3 regions of the Burkholderia sp. EMB26 genome follow, and region 3 is predicted to be linked to each of the others. Evidence: riboswitches for the same ligand, from Rfam matches in the RefSeq annotation. Region 3 holds a riboswitch; each other region holds the start of a gene.
The links. Region 3 has a riboswitch for cobalamin ahead of cobA (uroporphyrinogen-III C-methyltransferase). Riboswitches for the same ligand answer to the same signal wherever they lie in the genome.
Positions count from the first base shown of each region.

Region 1 (12,431 bases), 920 kb from region 3:
GCATGCGTTGCCACGAGGACGGCCGTTCTCGTGGCAACCCAAACTAAAAATTCAATCCACGGGAATGCCCGAAATCGCCCGTATGGCGGCGTCGCTCGTCACTTGTTTGGCTCGGCCAAACGGCGCTCCTCGCTTCTTGCCTGCGCCCCGCAAGGACGTCCCCTCGGGGGACGAGCGATTTCGGGCATTCGCATGCGCGTTCCGCATGCAAACAGACCCTCAAAAGGAAACGGCATCGGAAGTTCCCGATGCCGTTGGATAGGCCCCCGCCTTGGCCGCTAGGCCGGCATCCTGAACCTGAGGTTCAGAATTGGTCGCAGTTAGCAGCACTTCGGGTACATCAGACAGAGTGACGCGCGCGCCCGTGCTACAAATTTCCGCAACCGTGCACATGGCATTGGTTCAAGGAATATATGACCTTGGCGAACCAGGCAGGGAAGCTGACTGAACTGTGATTCGATGCGCCAATTTGACCACCGTTGACCGTCGAGATCAAGGGGAATCGACGCATCGTTTGAAACGTTACTGCGTCTCGTGCTGTGCGAGCACCGCACCGAGTTGTTCGTTCATCTGGTGCATTGTACGACGGATTTCCTCCGCCGGAAATGCTTCACCATGCCGCACGCTCGTTTGCAGCCGCAGCAATTCCGATGCGAGCGACAGCGCCGCCATCACCGCGATGCGATCGGTGCCGCGTACCGAGCTGTTCGAGCGGATTTTCGACATTTCGGCGTCGACGCGCGCGACCGCTTCGAGCAGCGCCGCTTCGGTCTCGGCCGAACAGGCGAGCCGATAGGGCTGACCGAGAATCGAGACTTCGATCTGCTTGGTGCTCATGCATGTTCTCCGTGGCTGGCCGCGTCATCGCCATCCGTGCGCGCCTGCGCATCCAGCAGGTCGAGCTGGTTGTCGGCTTGCTCCGCGCTCTTCGAGCGCGGCAGCTTTTCGAGAATCGCGTTCAGTTTCACCTGGGCGTCGTCGATCTTCGCCGACAGCGTGTCGCGCTCGGCCGCGAGCGCATTGCGTTCGTCGCGCAGCTGCGCGAGTTCCGCGCGGACCGTGTCCGCTTCCGCGCGCAATTGCGCGACCTGCTCCTCGAGCGCGAGCCGTTCCGAGTGATAGCGCTTGTTCAGCGAAATCAGACGGCCAATATTTTGAGATAGGGTTTCGAGTTCGTTGAGCATTTGCTGCGTCCTCTAAAGACCCAGCATTTTAGCGCGGAATAACGCGCAATCCGACATCTGTAACGTTTCCAGTCGTAACACCCCTGCTTCTTGCCGCGAATAGGCGCGTCCCGCGTGTCTCCGGACGCTTCCTTGACGCTCGCGCGACCGGCTCCTAAACTGGCGCCGCCTCGGTGCTCGCGCGCAGGACGCGCGGTTAAACGGGAAGCAGGGTGCGGGCTCCGCGAGCGCGTCAACCTGCGCTGCCCCCGCAACGGTAAGCGGCCGCGTCGCATGACGCAGGCCGGCTCGGGCGCGTTTCGCGTGCAGGTCGCACGCGGGCGCGGGCCACTGCGCGTCATCGCGCGGGAAGGCGAGCCGGACCGCCGCCAGCCCGGATACCGGCCGAGACGGGGAGCCCGCACGGGCTCCATGACGCGCGGCCTGCGGGGAAGCGGGGCGCGCAATGCTTCACGGAACGTTCTTCGATGCCGACCCCAATCGTCCGCCACGCGCCCCCGTCGCGCCCGGCCGGCCCCTGCAAGCGGATGCGCCGTGCGTCGGGCGCGCGGCCGTGCGCCGCATGAGCGCCGCACGCGCCACTGTCATCTGGGCCGCGCTGGCCGCCGTGGTCGCATTGCTGTTCGTCGCGTCGCTGTCGATCGGCAGCGTGCCGATGTCGCCGTGGCAGGCACTCGCTTCGCTCGTGCCGCACGGCGGCGATACCCTGTTTGCCGATATCGTCCGCACGCTGCGCCTGCCGCGCGCGCTCGCGGGTTTCGCGTGCGGCGCGCTGCTCGCGCTGGCCGGCGCGTTGTTGCAAGTGCTGCTGCGCAATCCGCTCGCGGAGCCGTACGTGCTGGGCGTGTCCGGCGGCGCGGCCGGCTTCGCGCTCGTCGCGATGATCGCGGGCGGCGCGTGGTGGCTCGTCGACGCATCCGCGTTCGCCGGTTCGCTCGTCTCGGTCGCGCTCGTGCTCGGTCTCGCCAGACGCGAGCTGTGGCGCGGCGAATCGCGCGACGCATCGCCGCGGCTGCTGCTCACCGGCGTCGTGATCGCGGCGGGATGGGGCGCGCTCGTCACGCTGTTGCTGTCGCTCGCGCCCGATGCGCGGCTGCGCGGCATCATCTTCTGGCTGACGGGCGACCTGAACGGCGCGACGGCGCCGTGGTTCGCGTGGGGCGCGCTGTTGCTGAGCGCGTGCGTCGCGCTGCCGGCCGCGTCGCAACTGAACGTGCTGCTGCGCGGCGACGCGACCGCGCAGGCGCTCGGCGTGCCGGTCGCGCGGCTGCGCGTGCGGATCTATCTCGTCGCGTCGCTGGCCGCCGCCGCTGCCGTGACGACGGCCGGCACGATCGGCTTCGTCGGGCTCGTCGTGCCGCATGCGCTGCGGCTCGCGTTCGGCAACGACCAGCGGATGCTGCTGCCGGCCGCGATGCTCGCGGGCGGTGGCGGCGTGATGGCGGCCGACCTGCTCGCGCGCACCGCGATCGCGCCCGCGCAACTGCCGGTCGGCGTGATGACCGCGTTGATCGGCGTGCCGGTGTTCCTGTGGATGTTGCTGAGGAGGCCGATGCGATGACGGGCGCCACATCGTACGCCGCCGCCGGCGACATGCACTACAGGGCCGTCGACCTGACATTGAAGGCCGGCGCGCGCACGCTGCTCGATCGCTTCACGCACGCGTTCCGCCCCGGCGAGATCTGGTGCGTCGCCGGCCCGAACGGCGCGGGCAAGACGACGCTGCTCGCCACGCTCGCGGGATTGCAGCCGCCCGCTGGCGGACACGTCGAGATCGACGGCCGGCCGCTTGCCGCGTGGCGTCCCGAGCACCTCGCGCAGCGCCGCGCGCTGATGCCGCAGCAATTGCACGATGCGTTCAGCGCGACGGTGTTCGACACGGTGCTGCTCAACCGCTTTCCGTATCTCGGCGGCTGGGGCTGGGAGCGCGACGACGACCGCGCGGCCGCGCGCGATGCGCTGGCGACGTTCGACCTGAGCCCGCTCGCGGCGCGCGACGTGATGTCGCTGTCGGGCGGCGAGCGGCAGCGGGTCGCGCTGGCCGCGACGCTGTGCCAGGATGCGCCGCTGATGCTGCTCGACGAACCGCTCGCGCATCTCGACCTGCATCACCAGATCGACTGCCTGACCGCGCTCGCCGCGTGGCTCGCGGCAGGCCCGCGCACGGTGGTGTTTTCGTGTCACGACCTGAATCTCGCGCGGCGTTTCGCGACGCATGCGCTGCTGCTCGACGGCCGCGGCCAAGCGTGGGCCGGCCGCGTGCACGACGTGCTGACGCCCGAGCGCGCGAGCGACGCGTTCGGCTATCCGCTCGTGCTGATCCGCGAGAACGGCCGCGATGCGCTGCTGCCCGCATGGCCTGCGCGACAATGACGTTTCCCGTTCCGATTTTTCCGATGCGCGGCGCATGCCGCGCGCACGACACGGCTCCTCGATGACGACTCCGACCCAATTCCCGCCCGCGATCGCGCCGCTCGACGACGCACTGCGCAAGCGTCTCCAACATGTGATCGACCACAAGACCAAGCCACCCGGCAGCCTCGGTCAGCTCGAGGCGGTCGCGCTGCAGATCGGCCTGATCCAGCACACCGAGCGGCCGGTCGTGCAGCGGCCCGCGACGATCGTGTTCGCGGGCGACCACGGGATCGCGGCCGAGGGCGTCAGTCCTTATCCGCAGGCGGTGACCGCGCAGATGGTCGCGAACTTCCTGGCCGGCGGTGCGGCGATCAACGCGTTTTCGGGTGTCGCGCAGAGCACGCTCGAGATCGTCGATGCGGGCGTCGCGTCGCCGCTGCCGCTGTCGGACCGGCTGGTGTCGCTGCCGGTCGCGCGCGGCACGCGCAACTTCGCGGCGCAGCCGGCGATGACGCGCGACGAGGCGATGGCCGCGCTGGCCGCCGGCGCGGCGCGCGTTCGCCTGCACGCGTCGCTCGGCACGAACGTGATCGGCTTCGGCGAGATGGGGATCGCGAACACGTCGTCGGCCGCGTGCCTGATGAGCCGTCTGCTCGACGTGCCGATCGACGCATGCGTCGGCCGCGGCACGGGGCTCGACGATCAGGGCCTCGCGCACAAGCGCGCGGTGCTCGGCCGCGCGCTCGTCAAGCATTCGCATGCGATCGCGCCGCTCGACGTGCTCGCGACGTTCGGCGGCTTCGAGATCGCGATGATGACGGGCGCGTACCTCGCGGCCGCGAGCGAGCGGATGACGATCCTCGTCGACGGCTTCATCGCGACCGCCGCGCTGCTCGTCGCCGAGCGCATCGCGCCCGGCGTGCGCGACTACTGCGTGTTCTCGCATACGTCGCACGAGGCCGGCCATCGGCGCATGCTCGAGCATTTCGGCGCGAAGCCGCTGCTCGCGCTCGACCTGCGGCTCGGCGAAGGCACGGGCGCCGCGCTCGCGCTGCCGCTGGTGCGCGCGGCGGCCGCGTTCCTGAGCGAGATGGCGAGTTTCGAATCCGCCGGTGTCGACAATCGTGACGCCTGAGCGCGCGCGCGGCATGCGGGCCGAACTGCGCTACTTCTTCGTCGCGCTCGGCTATTTCACGCGCGTGCCCGTGCCGTGCTCGATCGGCTATGCGGCCGGCGATCTCGACCAGGCCGCGCGCTATTTCCCGCTCGTCGGCGCTTGCGTCGGCGCATGGGGCGCGCTGGTCTATCTCGTCGCGCTGCGCGCGCTGCCACCGTCGATCGCGGTCGGGCTGTCGATGGCCGCGACGCTGCTCGCGACCGGCGCCTTCCACGAAGACGGCCTCGCCGACAGTTGCGACGCGTTCGGCGGCGGCTACACGCGCGACGACGTGCTGCGCATCATGCACGATTCGCGGATCGGCACGTTCGGTGCGGTCGCGCTCTTGATCGCGCTCGGGCTGAAATGGCAGGCGCTGACGTCGATGCTGCCGCTGCGCGCCGCATGGACGATGATCGCCGCGCATGCGGCGAGCCGCGCGATGGCCGTGAGCCTGCTGATGACGCTCGACTACGTGCGGCCCGAAGGCAAGGCGAAGCCGGTCGCGCAACGGATGGACGCACGCGCGGCGTGCGTCGCGGCGGTGTTCGGACTGCCGTGGCTGTTCTGGCCGGACTGGCGCATGGGCGTTGCCGCATGCGTGGCGCTCGTCCTGGTGCGCGCGTGGCTGGCCCGCTACTTCGTGAAGCGGATCGGCGGTTATACGGGCGACTGTCTCGGTTTCGCGCAGCAATTGGGCGAATTGGCGATCTATCTCGTGGTGCTCGGATGGACATCGTCCTGATCCGCCATCCGGCCGTCGGCATCGAGCCGGGCATCTGCTACGGGCGCAGCGACGTGCCGCTCGCCGAATCGGCCGATGGCGGCGCGCAGGCCGTGCGTGCGCATCTGTCGACACTCGGTGCGCCGTTGCCCGAACAGGTCTGGACGAGCCCGCTGACGCGTTGCGCGTCGATTGCCGAACGGCTCGCGCGGGCACTCGACGTGCCGCTGCGGCGCGATGCCGACTGGCAGGAAATGGATTTCGGCGCGTGGGAAATGCAGCGCTGGGACGATATCGACCGCGCGGCACTCGATGCATGGGCGGCCGACCTGATGCATGCGTGCGCGCACGGCGGCGAAAGCGTGGCGCGATTCGTCGCGCGGATTGCGCGGCAGGCCGATGCGATGGCGAAGCTCGACGGCCCGCAATGGGTCGTCACGCATGCGGGCGTGATCCGCGCGTTCGCGTCGCATCTATTGCGTGTGCCGCTCGATACGCTGCTGTCGCGGCCGGTGCCGACGGGCGGGGCCGTCTGGCTGCGCGCGGACGACGACGCACATGCAGCGGAAGTCGTGCACTGGGACGCGTAGGCGCGGTTGCGTCTGCAGATGACCGACGCCGCGCAGGACCGATCCGTCGCGCTCGCCCGGCGCATCCGATATCGACGCGCGATGCACCCGCCCGCCGCCGGACATCAGCGCGCCGGCCGCCGCGCACGCGCGGCATCCAGGTCCTCGCACAGCGCGGCCGCGCCCTGCGCGATGCGCGGCGACGGCCGCGTCAGCAGATCGCCGTCGATCGCGAACAGGTTGTTGCGCGCCACGGCCGTCAGCGCGGGCCACGCACGCCAGCGCGCGAGGCTCGGCAGCGGTTCGTTCGAACGGGTCGCCCCGGCGCTCGTTGTCACGATCGCTTCCGGATTCGCCGCGAGCACGGCTTCGTCGGTCACGGTCGGCGCGAGCGGCTTGAGCGACGCAAATACGTTGCGGCCGCCGCAGAGTTCGAACACTTCGTTGATCAGGTGCGTGCCGTTGAGCGTCGTCAGCGGGCGGTCCCACACCTGGAAGAACATCGAGACGGGCGGGCGTGCCGCGTAGCGTGCGCGCAGGGCCGCGATGTCGCGCATGAAGGCGGCCGCGGCGGCATCGGCGGTCGGTTGCGTGCCGAGCAGCGTGCCGAGCCGGCGCAGCGACGACGATACGTCGTCGAGATGCTTCGGTTCACTGAAGAACAGCGGAATGTGCAGCGCGCGCAGCGCGTCGGTCTGCCGCTGGGCGTTGCCGTGCCGCCAGACGACGATCAGGTCGGGCTTTAGCGCGGCGATGCGTTCGAGGTCGAGCGCCTTGTTGTCGCCGACGCGCGGCACCGCTTGCGCGGCGGGCGGATAGTCGCTGTACGTGACGGTGCCGACGAGCTTCGCACCGCCGCCGGCCGCGTAGACGAGTTCGGTCGCGTGCGGCGCGAGGCTGATCACGCGTTGGGCAGGCGCGGGTAACGTGACCGTATTGCCGGCGTCGTCGCGCGTCGAGACGTCGGCGTGGACGAGCGGCGCATGAACGAGCGCGGTCAGCAGCGCGGCCGGCGCGAGCCGACGGAACATGCGCGGACTCATGCGGACGCCTGCAGCAGGGGTACGCATTGCGCGAGCGCGTCGCCGAGGCGCTGCCATTCGGCTTCGCTGCCCGGCAAGCCGACGCGCACGCTCGACGGGGCCGGGAAGTGCCGCGTCCAGATCCCGTGCGTTGCGAGCGCCGCATGCAGCGCCGCGGCGCGCGGGTCGTCGGTCCAGCTGAAGAGCGGTGTCGCGCGGACCGCGAAGCCGTGCGCGCGCAGCAGCGCGGCCAGTCGTTCGCCGTCTGCCGCGAGTCGCTCGCGGGCGGCAGCTTGCCACGCGCGATCGGCGAATGCCGCGGCGACCGCGTGGCGCGCGGGGCCGCCGACGGTCCACGCGCCGAGCGTGTCGCGCAACGCGACGATCTGAGTCGGGCACGCGAGCACGAAGCCCGCGCGAATCCCGGCGAGCCCGAAGAACTTGCCGACCGAGCGCAGCACGACGAGCCCCGGACGATCGGCGTGCGGCGCGAGCGATGGGGCGGCGCCCGTGTCGGCGAACGCTTCGTCGACGATCAGCGTACCGCCGCGTGCCGCCAGTTGCGCATGCCAGCCGAGCAGGCGCGCGGTCGGCACGAATTCGGCGGTCGGATTGTTCGGATTCCCGACGATGACGTGACGCAGCGTCGCGGGCAGCGTATCCGCGTGGATGTCGAGCGCGACGACGCGATGGCCGTGGCGCGCGAACGCGGGTGCGTATTCGCCGTACGCGAGCGCCGCGACGCCGGCGTCGCCGGCCGGCAGCAACGCCGGCAACGCGCGGATCGCGGCCTGGCTGCCGGCGACCGGCAGCACGTGCGCGGGATCGGGCGCGTGGTAGTACTGCGCGGCGCAGGCCGCGAGGCCGTCGCCGTCGTCGGGCAGCCGGCGCCAGGCGTTGGCCGGCACGGGGGGCACCGGGTAGCCGACCGGATTGATGCCGGTCGACAGATCGAGCCACGCGTCGTACGGAATGCCGTGGCGGCGGGCGGCTTCATGCAGGTTGCCGCCGTGCGCGATGGATGAATCAGACATGATGGGTGGCCATGACGAGTGCGCCGCTCGCGACCAGCAGCGCGAGCCACAGCGCGAGCGTGCGCGTGACGAGCGACAGCGCGGCGACGATGTGAAGGGCGGTGGCCGTGGCCCCGGTGCCGAGCACCGGGCGATCCTCGATTTCGCCGTGATAGACGGCCGGGCCGCCGAGCTGCACGTTCAGGCTGCCGGCGCCCGCGGCCATCACGGGGCCCGCGTTCGGGCTGTCCCAGTGGCGCGCCTGCGTGCGCCAGCAGCGCCATGCGGCGGCCGTGTCGCCGAGCAGCGCGTAGCTCGCGGCGGTGAGCCGCGCGGGCATCCAGTTCAGCGCGTCGTCGAGGCGCGCGGCGGCCCAGCCGAAGGTCAGGAAGCGCGGCGTGCGGTAGCCCCACATTGCGTCGAGCGTGTTCGCGAGCCGGAACAGCAATGCGCCGGGGCCGCCCGCGACGACGAACCAGAAGAGCGCGCCGAAGATCGCGTCGTTGCCGTTTTCGAGCGCCGATTCGACGGCCGCGCGCGACAGCGCACCTTCGTCCGCGTTGCTGGTGTCGCGCGACACGATGCGCGCGGTCAGCGCACGTGCCGCGTCGAGGTCGCGCCGCAGCAGCGCGGCAGCGATCGGCGCGACGTGTTCGGCGAGGCTCTTCGCGCCGAGCGCGAACCACAGCAGCGCGACGTGCAGCGCAGCGGCGAACGGCCAGGGCAGCACGGCGACGAGCCATGCCGCGACGGCCACCGGCGGCACGACCGCCGCGAGCCACGCGGCGACGCCGATCACACGGCCGCGCCGGCCCGTGTTCAACGCGGCTTCGATGCGCGCGGCGAGGCGGCCGAACGCGACGAGCGGATGCCAGCCGGCCGGCTCGCCGATGGCGCGGTCGACGATCGCGGCCGCGACCGCGAGCATCGCGACGACCGGCAGCGACAGCATCAGCATGACCGGGCTCCCGCCTTGAGGTCGAGCGGCAGCCCGGCAACCAGCAGCGTGACGCGCGTCGCGAGCGCGGCGACGCGCTGGTTCAGGTGCCCGAGCTCGTCGACGTAGCGGCGCGTGACCGACCCGAGCGGCACGACGCCGAGCCCGATCTCGTTGCTGACGACGATCACCTTCGCGCGTGCGCCGCGCAACGCGTGCTCGAGCCGCTCGACCTGCGCCGCGTATTGCGCATCGTCGAGCGGTTCGCCGTCGGCGGGGCACAGCAGGTTCGTGAGCCACAGCGTCAGGCAGTCGACGAGCAGGCACGCGTGCGGATCGTCGAGCCGCGCGAGCGTGCCCGCGAGATCGATGGGCGCGTCGGCGAACCCCCATTCGGCCGGCCGGCGCGCGCGGTGATGCGCGATGCGCTGCGCGAATTCGGCATCGGCATCGGCGGCGGTGGCGGTCGCGATGTAGGTAACGGGGCGGCCGCTGTCGGCGGCGAGCCGCTCGGCATGCGCGCTCTTGCCCGAGCGCGCGCCGCCGAGGACGAAGGTGAGGTCGTGCGGAATCATCGCGTGATTGTAACGGCGCGCACGACCCGGCGCGGGCGATAATGCCGCCTTTGCTTCGCGACGACCTTTGACACGATGAATGCACCCGAGCCGCGGCCGCGCGGCACGCTGATGATCCAGGGCACGACGTCCGACGCGGGCAAGAGCACGCTCGTCGCGGGCCTGTGCCGCCTCGCGCGCCGCGGCGGCGCGCGCGTGGCCCCGTTCAAGCCGCAGAACATGGCGCTCAACAGCGCGGTGACGGCCGATGGCGGCGAGATCGGCCGTGCGCAGGCGCTGCAGGCGCTGGCCGCCGGCGTTGCGCCGCATACGGATTTCAATCCGGTGCTGCTGAAACCGACGAGCGACCGCGGCGCGCAGGTGATCATTCACGGCAAGGCGCGCATGAACCTCGACGCGCGGGCGTATCACGACTACAAGCCGGTCGCGTTCGATGCGGTGCTCGAATCGTACGCGCGCCTGCGCGCCGGTTACGACACGGTGATCGTCGAAGGCGCCGGCAGTCCGGCCGAGATCAACCTGCGCGATGGCGACATCGCGAACATGGGGTTTGCCGAGCGGGTCGACTGCCCGGTCGTGCTCGTCGCCGACATCGATCGCGGCGGCGTGTTCGCGCATCTGGTCGGCACGCTCGCATGTCTGTCGGACAGCGAGCGCGCACGTGTGCGCGGCTTCGTGATCAACCGCTTCCGCGGCGACCTCAAGCTGCTCGAACCAGGGCTCGACTGGCTGCGCGCGCGGACGGGCAAGCCGGTGTTCGGCGTGCTGCCGTATCTGCACGGGCTGCTGCTCGACGCGGAGGACATGCTGCCCGCGCAGGCGCGCAGCGCCGCCGCACGGGGCGATGCCGGCGTGCTGCGCGTGGTGGTGCCCGCGCTGCCGCGCATCAGCAACCACACCGATTTCGATCCGCTACGCGCGCATCCGCAGGTCGAATTCACGTACTGGAAGAGCGGCCCCGTGCCCGACGCCGACCTGCTGATCCTGCCCGGTTCGAAGAGCGTGCAGCGCGACCTCGCGTGGCTGCGCGACGCGGGCTGGGACGCGCTGATCCGGCGCCATCTGCGCTACGGCGGCAAGGTGATCGGCATCTGCGGCGGCATGCAGATGCTCGGCCGCACGCTCGACGATCCGCTCGGCCTCGAAGGCGCACCCGGCAGCGTGCCGGGGCTCGGGCTGCTCGATTTCGACACGACGCTGCAACCCGACAAGACGCTGAAGAACGTGACCGGGCAACTCGCGCTGCCGGGCGCGGCCGCCGTGCGCGGCTACGAGATTCACATGGGCGACACGCGCGGGCCGGCGCTCGAGACGCCCGCGCTGATGCTGGCCGCCGATGCCGCGCGGGACGGCGTGCGGGAGGGCGTGCGTCCCGACGGCGCGCTGTCGGCCGACGGCCAGATTCTCGCGACCTACGTGCACGGGCTGTTCGACGCGCCCGACGCCTGCGCGGCGCTGCTCGCGTGGGCGGGGCTCGACGGCGCGGCCCGCATCGACTACCCGGCGCTGCGCGAGGCTTCGCTGGAACGGCTGGCCGACACGTTCGCCGCGCACCTCGACCTCGACGCGCTGTACGCCGAGTTTCGTTGAGGCCGGCCCTCGCTTTTTCCGCTCGATCGCGTACAACAGAGGAGGGCGGAGGTCCGCCCGAAGGAGGGCGACGAGAGGGCTCGACGGTGGTGGGGCGTCCTGCTCGCGGTGCTGCTGGGCGTGTCGGCGGTGGCGCAGGCGTGCGATTCGTATGCGCCGGGCGGTGGCCAGTCCGGCGGCGACGCCACGCAAGGCAAGAGCGGTTACTGAGCGGGATGCGGGGCATGATCGGTCATGCTCTTTTTTGCGATTCAATTCGTTCTTAAATGGAATCAATTTAAGCGAGATTGCGTGTTTATCGGCTGAATCGATTCGAATAGAGTGCGATTCACTCCCATCCACTCACGAAGGAATCCGTCATGAACGCCAACCGCCTGAACGATTTCGCCGCGACGCTGCTGCGCGTCGCCCTCGGCGTGCTGTACCTCGCGCACGTCGCACAGAAGGTCTTTGTTTTCACGTTGCCCGGCACCGTGCAGTTCTTCGCGTCGATCGGCCTGCCGGGCTGGCTCGCCTACCTGACCACGTTCGTCGAACTGGCGGGCGGCCTGGCGCTGCTCGCGGGGGTCCGCGTGCGCATCGCCGCGCTGGTGCTGCTGCCGTTCATGCTCGGCGCGGTCGCCGCGCATCTGCCGAACGGCTGGAGCTTCGCATCGCCGCACGGCGGCTGGGAATATCCGGCGTTCTGGGCCGTCACGCTGGCCGTGCAGGCCCTGCTGGGCGGCGGCGCGTTCGCGCTCGGCACGCGGGAGGCCGCGCTCCAGCGCGCATGACCTGACGGAAAGCCGACGAAACCGGCACGCGGTTCGGCGTGACCGGTTCCGGTGACACCCCGTTTGCCGATATCATCGCTCCCTGTATCCGCAATCGAGCGGCGCCTGCCATGCGGCCGGCGCCGCGCGGCTTTTTCGGGGGAATTCATGACGGTCATCGTGGTGGCGAATCCGAAGGGCGGCGTGGGCAAGAGCACGCTGTCCACCAATCTAGCCGGCTATTTCGCGGCGCAAGGCGCATGGGTCGCGCTGGCCGACCTGGACCGGCAGCAGTCCGCGCATGCGTGGCTCGACCTGCGGCCGGCCGGGTTGCCGGCGATCGAGGCGTGGGATCTCGATCCGGAGGCGCCATCGAAGCCGCCGCGCGGGCTGGAATATGCGGTGATCGATACGCCGGCCGGCCTGCACGGCACGCGGCTCAACGTCGCGCTGCAACTGGCCGACAAGGTGATCGTGCCGCTGCAGCCGTCGATGTTCGATATTCTTGCGACCCAGCAGTTTCTGGAGCGCCTCGCCGGCGAGAAGGCCGTGCG
Region 1 is NZ_CP078070.1:2,782,372-2,794,802, reverse strand. It holds RNA gene ssrS (6S RNA) at 260-441, opposite strand; gene KU887_RS13150 (cell division protein ZapA) at 523-837, opposite strand; gene KU887_RS13145 (ATPase) at 834-1,184, opposite strand; cobalamin riboswitch at 1,339-1,588, shown strand; gene KU887_RS13140 (iron ABC transporter permease) at 1,630-2,745, shown strand; gene KU887_RS13135 (ABC transporter ATP-binding protein) at 2,742-3,557, shown strand; gene cobT (nicotinate-nucleotide--dimethylbenzimidazole phosphoribosyltransferase) at 3,619-4,674, shown strand; gene KU887_RS13125 (adenosylcobinamide-GDP ribazoletransferase) at 4,688-5,440, shown strand; gene cobC (alpha-ribazole phosphatase) at 5,425-6,009, shown strand; gene KU887_RS13115 (cobalamin-binding protein) at 6,114-7,031, opposite strand; gene cobD (threonine-phosphate decarboxylase CobD) at 7,028-8,044, opposite strand; gene cbiB (adenosylcobinamide-phosphate synthase CbiB) at 8,037-8,981, opposite strand; gene cobU (bifunctional adenosylcobinamide kinase/adenosylcobinamide-phosphate guanylyltransferase) at 8,975-9,535, opposite strand; gene KU887_RS13095 (cobyric acid synthase) at 9,611-11,125, shown strand; gene KU887_RS13090 (DoxX family protein) at 11,485-11,898, shown strand; gene KU887_RS13085 (ParA family protein) at 12,046-12,431, shown strand, end outside.
Region 1: it holds a riboswitch for cobalamin, as region 3 does, so the genes downstream of both, KU887_RS13140 (iron ABC transporter permease) here and cobA (uroporphyrinogen-III C-methyltransferase) in region 3, are expected to answer to the same signal.

Region 2 (12,431 bases), on a different replicon from region 3:
GTGCTTCTTGATGGAGATCATCTTCTGCTGGCCGATGAAACCGTGCCAGCAACCCAGCGACTGCGTGTACTTGGACGGATCGGCATCGTACGCGGCCATGTCGGCGCGCATGATCTTCGCCGTGTACTTCGCGATGTCCAGGCCGGTCTTGAACTTGTTCTGGGCACGCATGCGGGCGGCATATTCGGGGCTGATGGCATTCCACGCGCTGCCGTGGTTTTCCTTCAAACCAGCCACTGCCTTGATGTCGTCTTGATATTGGGACATGTCTATCTCCTGGGAACGAAGCGCATTTGAGTAAAGGGTTCAGCGTGCCCGCCGCGTGTGACGAAGCGAACTGCATGGACTCAATAGTAATCCCGTCCAGCGAAATTTCGGTCAAGTCTTATATAAGACATAAGATATAAATTTCTGTTGTTTTTCAATGAGATAGCCAGGCGTTTTTGCGATGCAAAACACGGTTTCAAGCGGCGGTAAAACGCGGCGACAGGAATCCGGCGCGTATCCCGCAATACGAAATGCCCTTTCGGCTGCTGAAGAACGACATGCCTGGGCCGCGGTCGGGCAACGACGAGCGCGCCCCCTTTGTCACAGCCATGACAAAACGTCTATACTTGGACAATTCTTTGATCCGCGCGCATCGGCGCGCCGGCCTGCCTGCTCCGGAGCAACATGAACGACTCGCCCGTTTTCGACACGCTGTGCGAACTGCTGAATACCGCCGGCGCGCGTTTCCGCGTGCTCGAGCATCCGGCGGAAGGCAAATCCGACGCGATCGCCGCGCTGCGCGGCACCCGTCCCGAACAGGGCGCGAAGGCGATGCTCTGCACGTTCAAGGATGGCGGCGACGCCACCGCGCTCGCGGTGATTCCCGGCCACCTGAAGATCGACTTCCGCAAGGTCGCCGATGCGCTCGGCCGGCGCAAGGCGACGCTCGCGTCGCCCGACGTCGCGGCCGCCGTCACGCGCTGCGTGATGGGCGCCGTGCCGCCGTTCGCATTCGATTCGAACGTGACGCTCGTCGTCGATCCCGCACTGGTCGAACACAATGACGAGATCGCGTTCAACGCGGGCCGGCTCGACCGCTCGGTCGTGCTCGACGCGGCCGACTACGTCCGGATCGCGCGCCCGCTGCTGGCCGACATCACGCGATCGGAAACGACGGACACCCCGGCTCCCCAGGACCACGCATGAGCACGAACGACACACCGCGGCCATCGGAACAGGCCTCGCTGATCGAGCAGGTGCAGCGCATCGCCGAAGGGCTCGGCGCGATGTTCGCGCCGTTCACCGAGGTCGTCGTGCATGACCTGCGCACGCCGGAGCACGCGATCCTCGCGATCCACAACAACCTGTCCGGACGCGCGGTCGGCGATCCCGCGACCGAGCTCGGCCTCGCCCGCATCGCCGACGACGATTTCCCGCAGGTGCTCGCGAACTACCCGAACCGCTTCGCCGACGGCCGCACCGCGAAAAGCACGTCGATCGGCATCAAGGATTCGACCGGACGCTACGTCGCCGCGCTGTGCCTGAATGCCGACGTCACGCTGTTCCGCGGCTTCCAGGGCATGCTGAACCAGTTCTGCCGCACGGACGGCGAGACCGTCGTCGAAACGCTCGACCCGGCCGGCGCGGACGCGATCCGGCAGCGCATCGACGCGTTCGCGACGCGCCTCGCGACGACGCCGCGCGAGTTGAAGACCGACCAGCGCCGCGAGCTGATGCAGACGCTGAAGGCCGACGGCTTCCTCGAAGTGCGCCGCGCGATGGAAATCGTGTCGCAGCATCTCGGCGTCTCGCGCGCCACCGTCTACAACGATGCGAAGTGACGCCGCGCGCCCTGCCGTCCCGTATCGAATTTCCCGTTGACTGACCTTTTCGACCTCTAGCGACCATGAACTCTCCGACTCTCCCCACGTACGACGACGTTGCCGCCGCCGCGGCCCGGCTCGAAGGCCATGCGCACCGCACGCCGGTGATGACGTCGCGGACGATCGACGACGCGCTCGGCGCGCAGGTGTTCTTCAAGTGCGAGAACCTGCAGCGCATGGGCGCCTTCAAGTTCCGCGGCGCGTTCAATGCACTGTCGCGCTTCAGCGCGGAACAGCGCCGGCACGGCGTCGTCGCGTTCTCGTCGGGCAACCATGCGCAGGCGATCGCGCTGTCGGCGCGCATCCTCGGCATTCCGGCGACGATCGTGATGCCGCGGGACGCACCGGCCGCGAAGATGGCCGCGACGCGCGGCTACGGCGGCAACGTCGTGACCTACGACCGCTACACCGAGGATCGCGAGCAGATCGGGCGCGAGCTCGCGGAGAAGCACGGGCTCACGCTGGTTCCGCCCTACGATCACCCGGACGTGATCGCCGGCCAGGGCACCGCGGCCAAGGAACTGTTCGACGAAGTCGGCCCGCTCGACGCGGTATTCACGCCGCTCGGCGGCGGCGGCCTGCTGTCGGGCACCGCGCTCGCCACGCGGGCGCTGTCGCCGCACGCGAAGCTGTACGGCGTCGAGCCCGAAGCCGGCAACGACGCCCAGCAATCGTTCCGGTCCGGCACGATCGTGCACATCGACACGCCGCGCACGATCGCCGATGGCGCGCAGACGCAGCACCTCGGCAACCTGACGTTCCCGATCCTCCGCCGCGACGTCGACGACATCCTGACCGCGACGGACGCGGAACTGGTCGACTGCATGCGCTTCTTCGCCACGCGCATGAAGCTCGTCGTCGAGCCGACCGGCTGCCTGTCGTTCGCCGCCGTGCGACGGATGAAGGATGCGCTGCAGGGCAAGCGCGTCGGCGTGGTGATCAGCGGCGGCAACGTCGATCTCGAGAACTTCTGCGCGCTGGTGTCGGCACCGGCCTGACCGTCGCGGCGCGCATGAAGATCCTGTCATGCGCGCGCCGCCGACCCTTCACGTCGCGTTAAGTTTCGCGCCCTAGACTGATTACGTCGTCCTGAAGTCAGTCGTGAAGGAGTCGCCATGAATACGCACGCGATCGTCGCCGCCGCCCTGGCGGCCGCTTCCCTGTCGGCGTTCGCTCAACCGGGCGTGACGTCATCCGGTTTTCCCGCCGCATCGCCGGCCCCCGCAGTCGCGCAAGCGACGCACCGTTCGCCCGCCGCGTTGCCGCCCGTCGGCTTCGTGTTCGCGAAGATCGATCAGAACAATACGCCGCCCGATCGCGGCGGCGACCCGGGCGGCCGCACGCACGCCGGCACGCATATGTAACGACACGCGCCGGCCGCCGGCATTCAGAACGACGGCAGCGACGGATCGCGGGCGGCGAGGATGTCGTCGGTGCGCCGCTGCAGCGCGCCGTCGAGCGTCTCCGGTTGCGGAATCAGCCAGTAGCGCCCGGCGCGAATACCGTCGAATACCCGCTCGGCGAACGCGTCGGGCGTGAGCCCGTGTGCGTTCAGCATCGTGCGCATCGTGTCGACGAAACCGCGCACCTCGGGCCGGTCGTGCGCGGCGCCGAACGGATCGTTGAAGATGCCCGACAGCACGGGCCCCGGCGCGAGCAGCGACACGCCGACCGGTGCGCCGAGCATCTTCAGTTCGCCGTACAGCGATTCCGTCAGCGCGACCACCGCGAATTTCGTCGCCGAATACGGCGACATCAGCGGGCTCGGCAGGAAGCCGCCGACCGATGCGGTGTTCACGACCCGCGCCGGCGCGTTGCGTTCGAGCATGCGCGGCACGAAACTGCGAATCCCGTTCAGCACGCCGTGCACGTTGATCGCGAAGCTGCGCTCGAAGCGCTCCGGCGTGATTTCCCAACTGAAGCCGGTCGCCATCACGCCCGCGTTGTTGAACAGCAGGTCGACGCCGCCGAAGCGCCGCCATGCGGCTTCGGCCAGCGCGTCGACGGCTTCCGGCCGGCTGACGTCGGTCGGCACGCACAGCACGTCGGTGTCGAGCGTCGCGGCGAACGCGTCGAGTTTCGCCGGATCGAGATCGGCCAGTACGACGCGCATGCCGAGCGCGGCCGCGTGGCGTGCCAGCCCGCTGCCGATGCCGCTGGCCGCGCCGGTAATCACGGCGGTGCCGCCGTCGAAGCGAATCGAATCGGTCATGTCGGTCAACGTCCTGTCGGGTCGGATGCGCGGCGCTGCGCGAGCGTGCACTGGCCGGCGAGGAACCGGCTTCGGGTGTCGGTCATGATGTCTCCTGTCATCGAGTGCGGGCCGTTCAGCTCGAACCCGCGATATCCACACGGTGCAATACGCGCCCGGGTTCCGCCTCGCCCGTTTGAACGAGATCGCGCACGCGAGCGGCAGGTTCGAACGGGAAACTGTCGAGGAAAGCGCGGCCCGCGCAACGCGCCGAGCCGGTTCCGGCTCGAGGGCACGCGCTCGCCCCGTTTCGTCAGACCAGACGCACGGCCCGCGCGCATGAAACGAAAGGATCCGGAAAGCTGACGCGGGACAATGACGTTTTTTCGCATCCGCAGGCAGCCGGACGATTGACGTGCGCGAGCGCACGCCATTACCCTTGCGCGCTGATGGTTCCCAGGGATGGGATCAAAAGGGAACGCAGGCGAGGCAACGCCTCGAAGCTGCGGCTGCCCCCGCAACTGTGAGCGGCGAATCCGTGCCACCGCATGCCACTGGGAAACCGGGAAGGCCCGCACGGATGACGACCCGCGAGCCAGGAGACCTGCCATCGACCCGAGGTCCAGGCAGCCGCACCGGGCGGGGTGTCCCGATGCGCCAGGCACCGCCCCCGGGTGGTCGCCCGTTGCATGGACGACCCGACCTCAGGATCCACCAGATGTCCATCGTTCCCGAATCCGCTTCCCGGCCGGAAGCGTCGCACCGACACGCCGTCGGCATCCGTTGCTTGTCCGCCCTCCGCTCACGATCGCCGTACCCGCTACTCGCTTTGTCCCGCCGTCTCATGAACCTTCGTCACCTGCTCGCCACGTCCGCCGCCACCGCGCTGCTTTCCCCGCTCGCCCATGCGGCCGGCGACACGGCGCCTGCGCAGCCCGCCGGGCCCGCGGAAGGGGCGGACCTGCCGACGATCAGCGTGACCGACACGCGGCACCTGCCCGAATCGTTCGACCGGCGCTACGCGTCGACCCAGGTGCTCACGCGCGACGATCTCGACCGGCTGTCGCCGGCCGACCCGAGCATCACGCAGGCGCTCGCGACGCTGCCGGGCGTGACCGTCACGCAGAACGGCGGGCCCGGCTCGTCCGCGTCGGTCAGCATCCGCGGTTCGTCGGCGAGCCAGGTCGCCGTGTTCATCGACGGCATCCGGATCGGCTCGCCGACCACCGGCATCGCGCCGTGGGCCGACCTGCCGACCGACGCGTTCGAGCGCGTCGAGGTGATCTCCGGGCCGGCCGCCGCGTCGTTCGGCAACAACGCGATGGGCGGCGTCGTGCAACTCTTCACGCGCCGCGCCGCCCAACAGCCGAACCAGACCACCGTGTCGTTCGGCGGCGGCACGAACAAGACGTTCGACACGCGGTTCCGCACGTCGGGCACAGTGCCGTCGACGGGGCCGCTGGCCGCGCTCGGCGGGCTCACCTATTCGCTCGGGCTGCACGACTACAACACGGCCGGCATCGACGCGACGCGGCCGTTCTTCTACGGTCACGAAGACGGCCGCAATCCGTATCACGCGCAGGATCTCGACGCGCGGCTCGGCTATGCGCGCGACAACTGGTCGATCTCGACGTTCGCGCTGTACCACCGCTCCGACCTGTCCTACGACAACAGCGGCTACGCGAATCGCGAGCTCGATCACCAGCTGACGACCGGCGTCGCGTTCCATCTCGACATCACGCCCGATACGCAATTCGACCAGTCGTTCGGTTATGCGAACGACCGCCAGTTCATCTATGCGGACAACCCGGCCCTCGCGACGGACCAGATCAATTCGCAACGCATCAGCACGTCGACGTCGCTGACCCATCAGGCGCACGGATTTCATCTGTTCGGCCTGCCGCTGTCGGGCGAATCGAAGCTCGCCTACGATTTCACGCGCGAACAGGCATTCCTGCCGGTCGACATTCCCGGTGGCGTACCGACGCGCAACGATTCCGCGTTCTCGCTGCACCAGTCGGCGACGCTCGGCAGCGTGACGATGTTCGTCGCGGGTCGCCACGAGATCGTCGCCGGGCAAGCGGTGAACACCGGCAACGCCGCGCTGTCGTGGGCGATCACGCCGGTCTACACGGCGCGCGTGTCGTACGGCAATGCATTCCGCCTGCCGACGTTCAACGACCTGTACTATCCCGGCTACGGCAATCCGAGCCTCAGCCCGGAACGCAGCACGTCGGTCGAGGCCGCGCTCGACGCGAACACGGCGTACGGCACCTTCACCGCGGCGATCTACGATACGCGCGTCAACAACCTGATCGCCTACAACCCGGCAACGTTCTCGCCGATGAACATCGGCCGTTCGCACATTCGCGGCATCGACCTGTCGTACAAGGGGACGATCGGCCGTTCAACGCCGGTGAGCATCGCGGTCGGCATCCTGAATCCGCAGGACGAGACCAACCAGACCTGGCTCAGCCGCCGGCCGCGCCAGACGGTCAGCCTGAACGTCGACCACACGTGGGACGAATTGAAGCTGCATGCGCTGAGCACGGGCGCGTCGCTGCTGTACGGCGGTTCGACGTTCGACGATCCGGCCAACCGGCAGTATCTGGCGTCGTACCTGACGGTGAGCCTGCGCGCGTCGTACCGGATCAATTCGCACCTGACCGTGTCGGCGTCGCTGTCGAACCTGTTCGACCGGCAGTACATGACCGCGTACGGCTACAACACGCTCGGGCGCACCGCGTTCGGCAAGGTCAGCTATACGTTCTGACGAGCTCACGCATCCGCATGAAGCGCCACGCCGGCACGCGCGGAAAATTGACATCGCGGCCAAACCTAATAGAATTAGTTTTTTGACTAATCCGCATAGCATTCGTCATGGCGCGTGCCGGCATTACCGTGGACAAGCTCGTCGAAGCCGGCGCGCGGCTCGCCGATGAAACCGGCTTCGAGCTGCTCACCGGCGCGGCGCTCGCGCGACATTTCGACGTCAAGCTGGCGAGCCTGTATTCCCATATCCCGAGCTTCGACGATCTGAAGAGCCGGATCGCGCTGTTCGCGCTGCAGGAGCTGGCCGATCGCGCCACCGACGCGCTGGCCGGCCGCACCGGCAAGGACGCGCTGGCCGCGCTCGCGAACGTCTATCGCGACTACGCGCGGGCGCATCCGGGCCGCTTTGCGGCCGCGCGCCATCCGGTGAGCGCCGAACGGGCCGCCGAAAGCGCGGGCGGGCAGCTCGTCAGGATGACGGCGGCGGTGCTGCGCGGCTACGACCTGCCGGAAACCGAACAGGCGCACGCGATCCGTCTGCTCGGCGGCTTCTTCATGGGCTACGTGACGCTCGAAAGCGCCGGCGGCTTCTCGCACAGCGCGCCGGATTCCGACGCGTCGTGGTCGCGCAGCCTCGATGCGCTCGACGTGATGCTGCGTCACTGGCCGTCGGCCGCCTGACGCACCGAACGGAACCCGAGCGATGAAAGACAAACCCGACGGCGTCGTACTGCCGAGCCGTGTCGTTCCCTTCCCGACCTCGATCAGCGACGAAGCACGCGCCGCGCTGCAACGCCTGACCGGCGACGACGGCGTGCCGCTGAACGCGTTGCACGTGATGCCGGCCCCGGACGATATCGACGCGTGGATGCGCGTGAAGGCCAGCGCCGACGCACATTACGCGGCCGCGGTCGAGCAGCTCGCCGGCTATCTGCGTTCGAGCGTCGAGACGATCCGCGTCGGCGATGCGGACGTGCATGTCGCGACACCGGAAGCCGAGGCTTCCAGCGCCTATGCGACCATCGACCTGCACGGCGGCGCGCTGGTCGTCGGCGGCGGCGCCGCGTGCCGTGCCGGCGCGCAGATGCAGGCCGACCGGCTCGGCGTGCGCTGCTACGGCGTCGACTACCGGATGCCGCCCGAGCATCCGTATCCGGCCGCGCTCGACGACTGCATCGCGACCTATGCCTACGTGCTGGAGCGCTACGCACCGGAACACGTCGTCATCGGCGGCCGTTCGGCCGGCGGCAATCTCGCCGCCGCGATGGTGCTGCGCGCCCGCGACGAGGGCCTGCCGCTGCCGGCCGCGCTCGTGCTGCTGTCTCCGGAAGCCGACCTGACCGAATCCGGCGACAGCTTCGAGACCAACCGCCTGGTCGACGTCGTGTTGCCGGGGCCGCTGATGGCGAACAATCTGCTCTACGCGAACGGCGCCGATCTCGCGCATCCGTACCTGTCGCCGCTGTTCGGCGATTTCGCCGCCGGCTTCCCGCCGACCTTCATCCAGAGCGGCACGCGCGACCTGTTCCTGTCGAACGCCGTGCGCCTGCATCGCGCGTTGCGACGCGCGCAGGTGCCGACGGAGCTGCACGTGTTCGAGGGGATGCCGCACGGCGGATTCATGGGCGCGCCGGAGGATATCGAGCTGAGCCAGGAAATCGCGCGCTTCGTGCACGCGCACCTGCACGCATCGAATGGAGCCGGCGATGAATAGAAACGCACCCGGGAACGACATCGGCATCGGCCGGGATCGCTGCGCTGCCCCGCGCGTCTAGATCAGTCCGCGCACGCCCGCGACCAGCTGGATCGCGCCGAATCCCGCGACGATCGCCGCCGACACGCGCGACAGCCCGTGCATGAACCCGAACGACAGCTTCGTGCGCAGCGCGGCGCTCGTGGTGCTCAGGCACAGCCACCACATGGCCGAACCGATGAACACGCCGGCGACCATCGATCCGACGGTGGCCTCCATCGCGCCTTCCTGCGTGTCCGGCAGCGGGCCGAGCGCCGCGAAGATCCCGACGAACGACACGATCGTCATCGGGTTCGACAGCGTGAGGCCGAACGTCGTCAGGAAATCGCGCAGGACCGTCGTACGCGGCAGCTCGCGTTGCCCCGCCGGCGCGGCCGGCGCCTGGCGCGCGATGGTCCACGCGAGCCAGACGAGAAACGCGCCGCCGCCGATTTTCAGGGCGACGGTCAGCATCGGGAACGCGGTGACGAGGCCCGCAACGCCCAACGCGCCGAGCAGGCCGTAAATCGCGTCGGCGCATGCGGCGCCGATGCCCGTCGCGAATCCCGCCTGGAAGCCGCGGCTCAGGCTGCGCTGAATGCACAGCATGCCGATCGGGCCGACCGGCGCCGCGATCGACCACCCCATCACGACGGATTTGATGAACAGCATCGCCTGCCCCTTGCAGCATCCAGTGGATCGAACAGGCATCGTAGGGAAAGTCCGGCCCCCGCTGAATACGGTTTTTAAGGAAAAATAGGCACTCCACCTTAAAAACGCCCGCCGCGATGGACGATCTGGACTGGAAGATACTGGCGCTGTTGCAGGACAACGGACGCATCAGCTATACGGAGCTCGCGCGCCAGGTCCATCTGTCGGTGCCGGCGGTGACGGAACGCGTGAAGCGCCTTGAAGCCGCCGGCGTGGTCGAGGGCTACATCGCGCGGATCAACCCGTCCGCGGCAGGCTATCCGGTGAGCGCGCTGATCGGCATCACGGTGCAGCAACCGGCGAAAGCGAAGTTCCTGAAGCTGCTGGAGACGATTCCCGAAGTCGTCGAATGCCATCACGTGACGGGGGCGGATTCGTACGTGATGCGGTTGGTCGCCGTCAGCATGGCTCATCTCGAACAACTGATCGAACGCATCAATCTGTACGGCGAAACGCGCACGTCGATCGTGATGTCGACGCCGCTGCCGGCGCGCGGGCTCGCACGGCCGCCGTCGAAGCCCGGCGACACGCGCAGGTAGCGGGCCGCGGTTTCAGGCTCCATCGCCGGTCCCGGCCGGGACCGAAGACGACCGATGGCCGTCGTCTCCGGTCATGCGGCCGGGTTCCCGCATGGCGATCGGCACGAGCCGGCTATTTGCCGACCGCGCCGCCGAGCAGGCCACCCACCAGCGACGTCACCGGCGCGAGCGGGTTGGCGAGCGCGCCCAGCGGCGAGCCGCCGCCGCTCGCACCGGTCTCGGCGCCACCGTGCACGGTCGCCGGTATGCCGCCGACCACGCTCGTCACCAGACCGGCGACCGGCACCGCGCCGTTCGGGCCGCTCGGGTTCACGAGGCCGCCCGCATTGGTCACCGTGTTGCCGACCGCCCGGACGAGACCGCCGACCGCGCCGACGATCGGCTGCGGCGACGTGGACGTCACCTTCCATCCGGCCGACGTGATCGCTCCGCCGACCTGCCCGAGCAGGCCCGCGACCGGCTGCCCGAGGCCCGTTGCGGTGCCGGCCTGCTGCGTGAGCTGACCGGCCGTCGTCACGAGCGGCGTGATCGCCGTGCTGAGCGCCTGCGTCGCCTGCTGGACCGGGCCCGACGACAGGGCCGAGCCGAGCATGGTGCCGCCCGACTTCAGGCCGCCGGCCACCGTGTCGAGTAGACCGCCGACGGGCGTCGTAATCGGCGCGAGCGGCGACAGCGGGCCGGAGCCGAGCGCCTTCACCGTTTCGCTGAGACCGTTGACCGGGTTGCTGGTCGAGCCGACGAGGGTGCCGAGGCCCGTCACCGTCGTGCCGACCGGGTTCGGCGTGAAGCCGATCTGGCCGATACCGTTGCTCACGGCATTCGTCGTGTCGCGGATGAGCGTGCCGACGCCGGTGACCGTGTCGGCCGGCCCGGCCGTCATGGTCTTGCCGACGCCGGGCAGTGTCACGTCGCCGAGCGTCGAGCCCGCGGCCAGCACGACTGCGCCGACGGAACTGATGATGCCGTTGGTGCCGGGTGTACCGCTGGTTCCACTCGTGCCGCTGGTTCCGCTTGTGCCACTGGTTCCGCTTGTGCCACTGGTTCCGCTTGTGCCGCTGGTTCCGCTCGTGCCGCTGGTTCCGCTCGTGCCGCTGGTTCCGCTCGTGCCGCTGGTGCCGCTCGTGCCACTGGTGCCACTGGTGCCACTGGTGCCACTGGTGCCACTGGTGCCACTGGTGCCACTGGTGCCACTGGTGCCGCTTGTGCCGCTCGTCCCGCTTGTGCCGCTCGTCCCGCTCGTCCCGCTCGTCCCGCTCGTGCCGCTGGTCCCGCTCGTACCACCGGTTCCGTTCGTCCCGCTCGTACTCGTCCCGATGGTGTTGCCGGCCAGCGTCGGCGCCGTAATGTCACCGCCGCCGCACGCCGCGAGCGCACACGCAGTGGCAATGGCGGCGAGTGAAACGTTCGCCTTGGTGAAGTGATTGTGCATGGAAGCCCCCGTTCGCTATTCAGCTCGATCACGTCAACAAGCATCTAGCGTGCCATCTCCGTGGGCCTCCTTCACATTGTCACGATCGCCTTTCGATCGCGGTCCGGGCCGCACTGCGCGTCACGGCACATCGCGTGCGGATCGTGCGTCGCGGCGCGTCCCGTCCTGGCATTCCGATCGCGCTGACGTAACACCGGCCCCGCGTTACGTAGCACCGACCGGGAAAAACCGGCAGCATCCTCGTCACGGCCGCTTCACCAGCTTCACGATCGTCAGCGTGCCGTTGACGTTTTCCACCCGAACCCGAACCTTGTCGCCCACATGCAGCGGCGGAATCATCGCCGCGTCGCCGGCCTTGAATGCCATCGTCATCGGCGGCATGCCGATGTTGTCGAGCGCGCCGTGCTTCAGCATCACGAGCCTGCGGCCGGCATCGATTGCCTTGACTTCGGCATCGGTCAGCGTCGCATTCGACGCCGACATGGTCGCGTCGCCTGCGTTCATGTCCGGCATGTCGCCGCCGGCGAGCGCCGGCATGGCAATGGTCGCCATCGCGCACGACACGACGACAGCGCGAAAACAGGTCTTCATCGAGCATCTCCCGTCGAGCCAGCGCGTTTCCGTCGCCAGCCAGCGCCACGCATCACACGATCAACGTCGCACCGGCCCACGCGATCAGCACGACACCCAGCACGCGGCCGATACGCTCGCCACCGGGCAGCACCTTCTCCACGAACACGAACAGCGACAACGCGACGATCCACACCACGTTCATCACGCCGCCGACGAACAGCAGCGCCATCAGTAACCAGCAGCAGCCCACGCAAACGATGCCGTGCCGCACTCCCAGCAGGAAACTGCCGGCGACGCCCGGGCGCCAGTGCGCGACCAGGAATGCAGCCGGCGCCCGGCATTGCCGCAGGCACGCGCGTTTCAGCGGCGAGAATTGATAAAGCCCGGCCAGCGCCAGCACGATCGCGGAAAGGCGCGCACTCTTCGACCACAGCATCATCGCGGAGATCAGCCCGGCCGGTTGCAGCAGCGCCTGAAGCAGCGCCGCGCCGATCGAGAACGCGAGCCACGTCGTCAGATAGCCGGCCAGCAGCGCCACCGACGTGAACGCCGATCCCGTCGCCCCGTCGCCGTGCTGCCGTAGCACGCGCCGGTACAGCATCACGAGCGGCGC
Region 2 is NZ_CP078071.1:625,964-638,394, forward strand. It holds gene KU887_RS19475 (isocitrate lyase) at 1-267, opposite strand, end outside; gene KU887_RS19480 (YbaK/prolyl-tRNA synthetase associated domain-containing protein) at 673-1,194, shown strand; gene KU887_RS19485 (transcriptional regulator) at 1,191-1,829, shown strand; gene KU887_RS19490 (threo-3-hydroxy-L-aspartate ammonia-lyase) at 1,895-2,869, shown strand; gene KU887_RS19495 (hypothetical protein) at 2,987-3,235, shown strand; gene KU887_RS19500 (SDR family NAD(P)-dependent oxidoreductase) at 3,259-4,083, opposite strand; cobalamin riboswitch at 4,496-4,689, shown strand; gene KU887_RS19505 (TonB-dependent receptor domain-containing protein) at 4,907-6,835, shown strand; gene KU887_RS19510 (TetR/AcrR family transcriptional regulator) at 6,964-7,515, shown strand; gene KU887_RS19515 (alpha/beta hydrolase) at 7,538-8,548, shown strand; gene KU887_RS19520 (LysE family translocator) at 8,606-9,238, opposite strand; gene KU887_RS19525 (Lrp/AsnC family transcriptional regulator) at 9,355-9,816, shown strand; gene KU887_RS19530 (collagen-like triple helix repeat-containing protein) at 9,929-11,245, opposite strand; gene KU887_RS19535 (copper-binding protein) at 11,489-11,836, opposite strand; gene KU887_RS19540 (DUF2182 domain-containing protein) at 11,889-12,431, opposite strand, start outside.
Region 2: it holds a riboswitch for cobalamin, as region 3 does, so the genes downstream of both, KU887_RS19505 (TonB-dependent receptor domain-containing protein) here and cobA (uroporphyrinogen-III C-methyltransferase) in region 3, are expected to answer to the same signal.

Region 3 (5,270 bases):
CGGGCGGCGTTTTCCTGTGCTGGCCCTGTCGCTGTGCTCGATTGCCGGCGTTGCTTCCTGCCCTGCCGCGGCGGCCGAGTTCGACGACGAACTGCCCGCGGTCGAGGTGCGCAGCCGCCGTCATCCGAATGATCCGCGTGCGGAAAGCGTGAGCACGGCGACCCGCACCGCGAGCGATCCGCGCGACGTACCGCAAACCATCGACAGCGTCTCGGTCGAGGAAACGCTGTCCTATGGCGGCCGCACGCTTGCCGACGCACTGGCCGGCGTGCCCGGTGTGTCGAATACGTCGGACACGCGCTTCGATTCGTTCCGCATTCGCGGCTTTTCCAGCGCGGGCGACTTGCTGCTCGACGGCATGCGCGACGATGCGCAATACGTACGCAGCCTCGGCAACATCGAACGCGTCGAGGTGCTGAAGGGGCCGGCTGCCGCGCTGTACGGGCGCGGCAGCGGCGGCGGCGTCATCAACCGGATCACCAAGCAGCCGTTGCCGGAAAACTTCGGACATGTGTCGGCGACGACCGGCAGCTACGGACGGCTCGGCGCGTCGGTCGATCTCAACCGGATGCTGTCCAGCGCGTGGAGCATGCGGCTCAATGCGGGACGCGAACACGCCGGCAGCTTCCGCGACCACGTCGACGGTACGCGTCAGTTCGTCGCGCCGTCGATCAAGTGGCACGACGCGCGGCGAAGCTGGCTGCTGCAGTTCGAATACGACACGTACCGACGCGTGCCCGATCGCGGCATGCCGGCGCCGGTCGCCGCGGTCGATGCGGCCGGCAAGCCGCTCGCGTTCTCGCTGCCGTCCGCACCACGCGCAACCTTCTTCGGCGCGGCGGGCCGCGACACGATCCGCGACGAGACCATGAACTGGCGCTCGGTCTTCACGCATGCGCTCGACGGCGACTGGGAATTGCGCCATACGCTCGGCGTGCTGGATTTGCGCAGCACCTTCGACAATACCTACGTCACGCAAAGCTACGTCGCGAAGCCGCGCGACTACCGGCGCGTGCAACGCGCACGTTACCTGCAGGACATGACGCAGCTCAACGTGCAGACCGGCGTCGAACTGGGCGGCAAGGTCGCGACCGGTCCGGCGCTGCATCACCTGCTGTTCGGCATCGAATACGGCTGGCAGAAGCGCACGCCGGCGCTCTGGCAGGCCGACGCGGCGCCGGTTCCGGTGACCGGACCGGATCGCTTCGCCCTCGTCGGCTCGACGCCGCGCCCGTACGCGATGAACCGCCACCGTGTCAGCGACTACGCGCTGTTCGCGCAGGATCGCGTCGACCTCGGGCGAGCGTGGAAGCTGCTCGGCGGCCTGCGCGCGGAACGTTTCGACGTCGATTCGACCAACGCGCTGAACGGTCTGCATGCGCGGCGCACGACGACGGCATGGAGCCCGCGGCTCGGCGTCGTGTGGTCGCCGGTCGGCGCGCACAGCCTGTATGCGTCGTACAGCAAGAACTTCGCGCCGGTCGGCGGCGACCTGATCGGCATCACGCCCGACGCGCGCGGCAACGCCAACGATCTCGGCCCGCAATACACGCGCCAATACGAGATCGGCGTGAAAAGCGACTGGCGCGATGGCGCGCTGAGCACGACGCTCGCGCTGTTTCAGCTCGACCTGTACAACCGCCGCATCGCCGACCCGGTTCGCCCGGGCTTTTTCGACCTCACCGGCCTCGAACGCAATCGTGGCCTGGAACTGGGCGTCGCCGGCCGGCTCACGGGCGACTGGTTCGTCCGCGGCGGCATCGGCTGGCAACACGCGCGGGTGGTCGACGCCGAGCCGAAGTATGCGGGCAAGCGCTCGGCGGGCGTGTCGGCGTCGAACGGCAGCCTGTTCGTCAGCCATGCGCCGCTGCGCGGGTTTTTCGCCGAACTCGGGGTCGTGTACGAGGGCGCGCGTTACGCCGATCGCGACAACCTGCTCGAACTGCCCGCGTACCTTCGCTGGGACGGCAAGGCCGGCTATCGCACGCGCGACCTCGAGGTGACGCTGGCGGCCGTCAACCTGGCCGATCGCGACTACTACGCGAATGCGACGGGCCTCGCGCAGATCGTGCCCGGCGCGCCACGCACGTTCACGCTGACGGCGGCATACAAGTTCTGACCTCGCGGGCGGCGCCGGCGCCCCGCGCAGCCGCTCCGCCGGGCGGCTTGCGCGTTGCAGGCCTGTGCTATCGTATGCGCCGCGTTCGGTGCTCGCATGCGCATTCGGTGCATGCAGTTAAACGGGAAACAGGAGGCGGACATCCGCCCGGCCTGTGCTGTCCCCGCAACGGTACGCCGCCCGCGCCGCGCGCTTCCTCGCGCGTGCGCCCAGGCCGCCCGCGATGCCACTGCCCTTCGACCGGGCGGGAAGGCTGCGGTCTGGCAAGCGGCCAGCCCGGATACCGGCCGACGCAAGGGGCGAGCGCGCTGCTCGCCGAACGCCCGATCCGCGGGGGACGGACCGGGTGCGCATTCCCCCGCGTTCGCGCGGGTTTCGCCCGATCCGCCATGCACTGCCTGTCCGCCGGCCGCCGATGCGCCGCCCGCCTTCCCTGTTCCACTGTTTCGACACGGTGCGCGCCGTGCCGCGCGCGATGAGCCGCGCCTGGCTCGTCGGCGCCGGCCCCGGCGACGCCGATCTGCTGACGCTCAGGGCCGTACGCGCGATCGGCGCGGCCGACGTGCTGCTCGTCGACGATCTCGTGAACCCCGACGTGCTGCGCCATGCGCGCGCCGATGCGCTGATCGAGCACGTCGGCAAGCGTGGCGGCCATGCGTCGACGCCGCAGGAGACGATCGTCGCCGCGATGCTCGCGCACCTGCGCGCGGGCCGCAGCGTCGCACGGCTCAAGGGCGGCGATCCGTTCGTGTTCGGCCGCGGCGGCGAGGAGCTGATCGCGCTCGGCGCGGCGGGCTTTCCGGTGGAAGTCGTCAACGGCATCACCGCGGGCATCGCCGCGCCGGCCGCGCTCGGCATCCCGGTCACGCACCGCGGCGACGCGCAGGGCGTGATCTTCGTCACGGGCCACGGCGCGGGGGCCGACGAGCCCGACTGGCGCGCGCTCGCGGCCACACGCATGACGATCGTGGTCTACATGGGCATCCGCCGGCTCGACGCGATTGCCGCGGCGTTGCGCGACGGCGGCCTGCCCGGCGACACGCCGTGCGCGGCAATCGAGAACGCCACGCGGCCCGAACAGCGCCACGTCCACGCGACGCTCGATACGCTCGTCGCGCGCGTCGGCGAAACCGGCATCGGATCGCCGGCGATCGTCGTGATCGGCCGCGTCGCGGCGCTCGCCGACGATCCGGCGGTGCGTGCGGCGCTCGGCGGCCACGCATGATGCGCGTCGCGCTCGGTGTCGGTTTTCGCGCCGGCGTCACGGCCGCGCAACTCGATGCCGCGATCCGCGCCGCGCTCGCGCGCTATCCGGCCGCCGAACCGGCGCTCGTCGCGACGCTCGTCGACAAGGCTCGCGCCCGTGCGCTGCGCACGCTGTGCGCGCGCCGCGGCTGGCCGCTCGTCGCGTTCGACGCGGCGCAACTCGCGAGTCGTCCGGAACTGGCCGCGAGCGGCCCGTCGGACGCCGCGCTGGCCCGCTTCGGCATCGCGGGCGTGGCCGAGCCGTGCGCGCAGCTCGCCGCGCCGCATGGCCGGCTGCTCGGCCCCAAATCCATCCGGGACGGCGTGACGGTCGCGCTCGCCGGCCCGCTCTGAAAACCCTTGTTTCGCTTTCGACAGGACGATTCCCGATGAAGACCGATTCCGAATCCCATCAGCGGATGGCCGAACGCCGCCGCGCCGGCCACGAGAAAAAGCAGGCCGCCGCCACCCAGGAGAAAGGCCTGCTGATCGTCCACACCGGCAACGGCAAGGGCAAGAGCACGGCCGCGTTCGGGATGGCCGTGCGCGTGCTCGGCCACGGCATGCGGCTCGGTGTCGTGCAGTTCATCAAGGGGGCGCTGCATACGTCCGAGCGCGACTTCCTCGGCGCGGTCGCGGAATGCGATTTCGTGACGATGGGCGACGGCTATACGTGGAACACGCAGAACCGCGACGCCGACATCGCGACCGCGCGCAAGGGCTGGGACGAGGCGCGCCGGATGATCGAAAGCGGCGACTACCGGATGGTGATCCTCGACGAGTTGAACACCGTGCTCAAGTACGAATACCTGCCGCTCGACGAAGTGCTCGCCACGCTCGTCGCGCGTCCGGAGTCGGTGCACGTCGTCGTCACCGGGCGGCACGCGCCCGATGCGCTGATCGATGCGGCCGACCTCGTCACCGAAATGCGGCTCGTCAAGCATCCGTACAAGGAGCAAGGCGTGAAGGCGCAGCGCGGCGTGGAGTTCTGAGCATGCCGGCCTGCCCCGCGCTGTTCGTCAGCGCGCCCGCGTCCGGCCAGGGCAAGACGTCGGTGACGGCCGGCCTCGCGCGGCTGCACCGCCGGCTCGGCCGTCGCGTACGCGTGTTCAAGACCGGGCCCGATTTCCTCGATCCGATGCTGCTCGAACGGGCAAGCGGCGCGCCGGTGCATGCGCTCGACCTCGGGATGGTCGGCGAGGCCGGTTGCCGGGCGCTGCTCGCCGACGCCGCGCGCGACGCGGACCTGATCCTGATCGAAGGCGTGATGGGCTTGTTCGACGGCACGCCGAGCAGCGCCGATCTCGCGGCCGCATTCGGCGTGCCGGTCGTCGCGGTGATTTCGGCGAAGGCGATGGCGCAGACGTTCGCGGCAATCGCGTTCGGGCTCGCACGGTTCCGGCCGGAGCTGCCGTTTCACGGCGTGCTGGCCAACCGCGTCGGCTCGGCGCGGCACGCGGAGCTGCTGCAACAGGCGCTGCCCGCGGATCTGCGCTGGCTCGGCCACGTGCCGGCCGATGCGGGCATCGCGCTGCCGGAGCGCCATCTCGGCCTGCATCAGCCGGCCGACATCGACGATCTCGACGCGCGGCTCGAGCGCGCGGCCGATGTGCTCGCGCAAACCGCGCTCGCCGAATTGCCGCCTGCCGTCGCGTTCGCGGAACCGGACGTTGCGGCGCCGCTGTCGCGCGCGTTGGCCGGCAAGCGGATCGCGGTGGCGCGCGATGCAGCGTTTTCGTTCATCTATCCGGCGAACCTTGTGCTGCTCGATGCGCTCGGTGCGGTGCTGCGGTTCTTCTCGCCGCTTGCCGACGAACCCGTGCCTGACGATTGCGACGCGCTGTTTTTGCCGGGCGGCTATCCGGAACTGCATGCGGCGACGCTGGCGGCGAATGCCGCGGCCGCA
Region 3 is NZ_CP078070.1:1,862,003-1,867,272, reverse strand. It holds gene KU887_RS08765 (TonB-dependent siderophore receptor) at 1-2,119, shown strand, start outside; cobalamin riboswitch at 2,189-2,426, shown strand; gene cobA (uroporphyrinogen-III C-methyltransferase) at 2,535-3,344, shown strand; gene KU887_RS08755 (cobalamin biosynthesis protein) at 3,341-3,718, shown strand; gene cobO (cob(I)yrinic acid a,c-diamide adenosyltransferase) at 3,754-4,356, shown strand; gene KU887_RS08745 (cobyrinate a,c-diamide synthase) at 4,359-5,270, shown strand, end outside.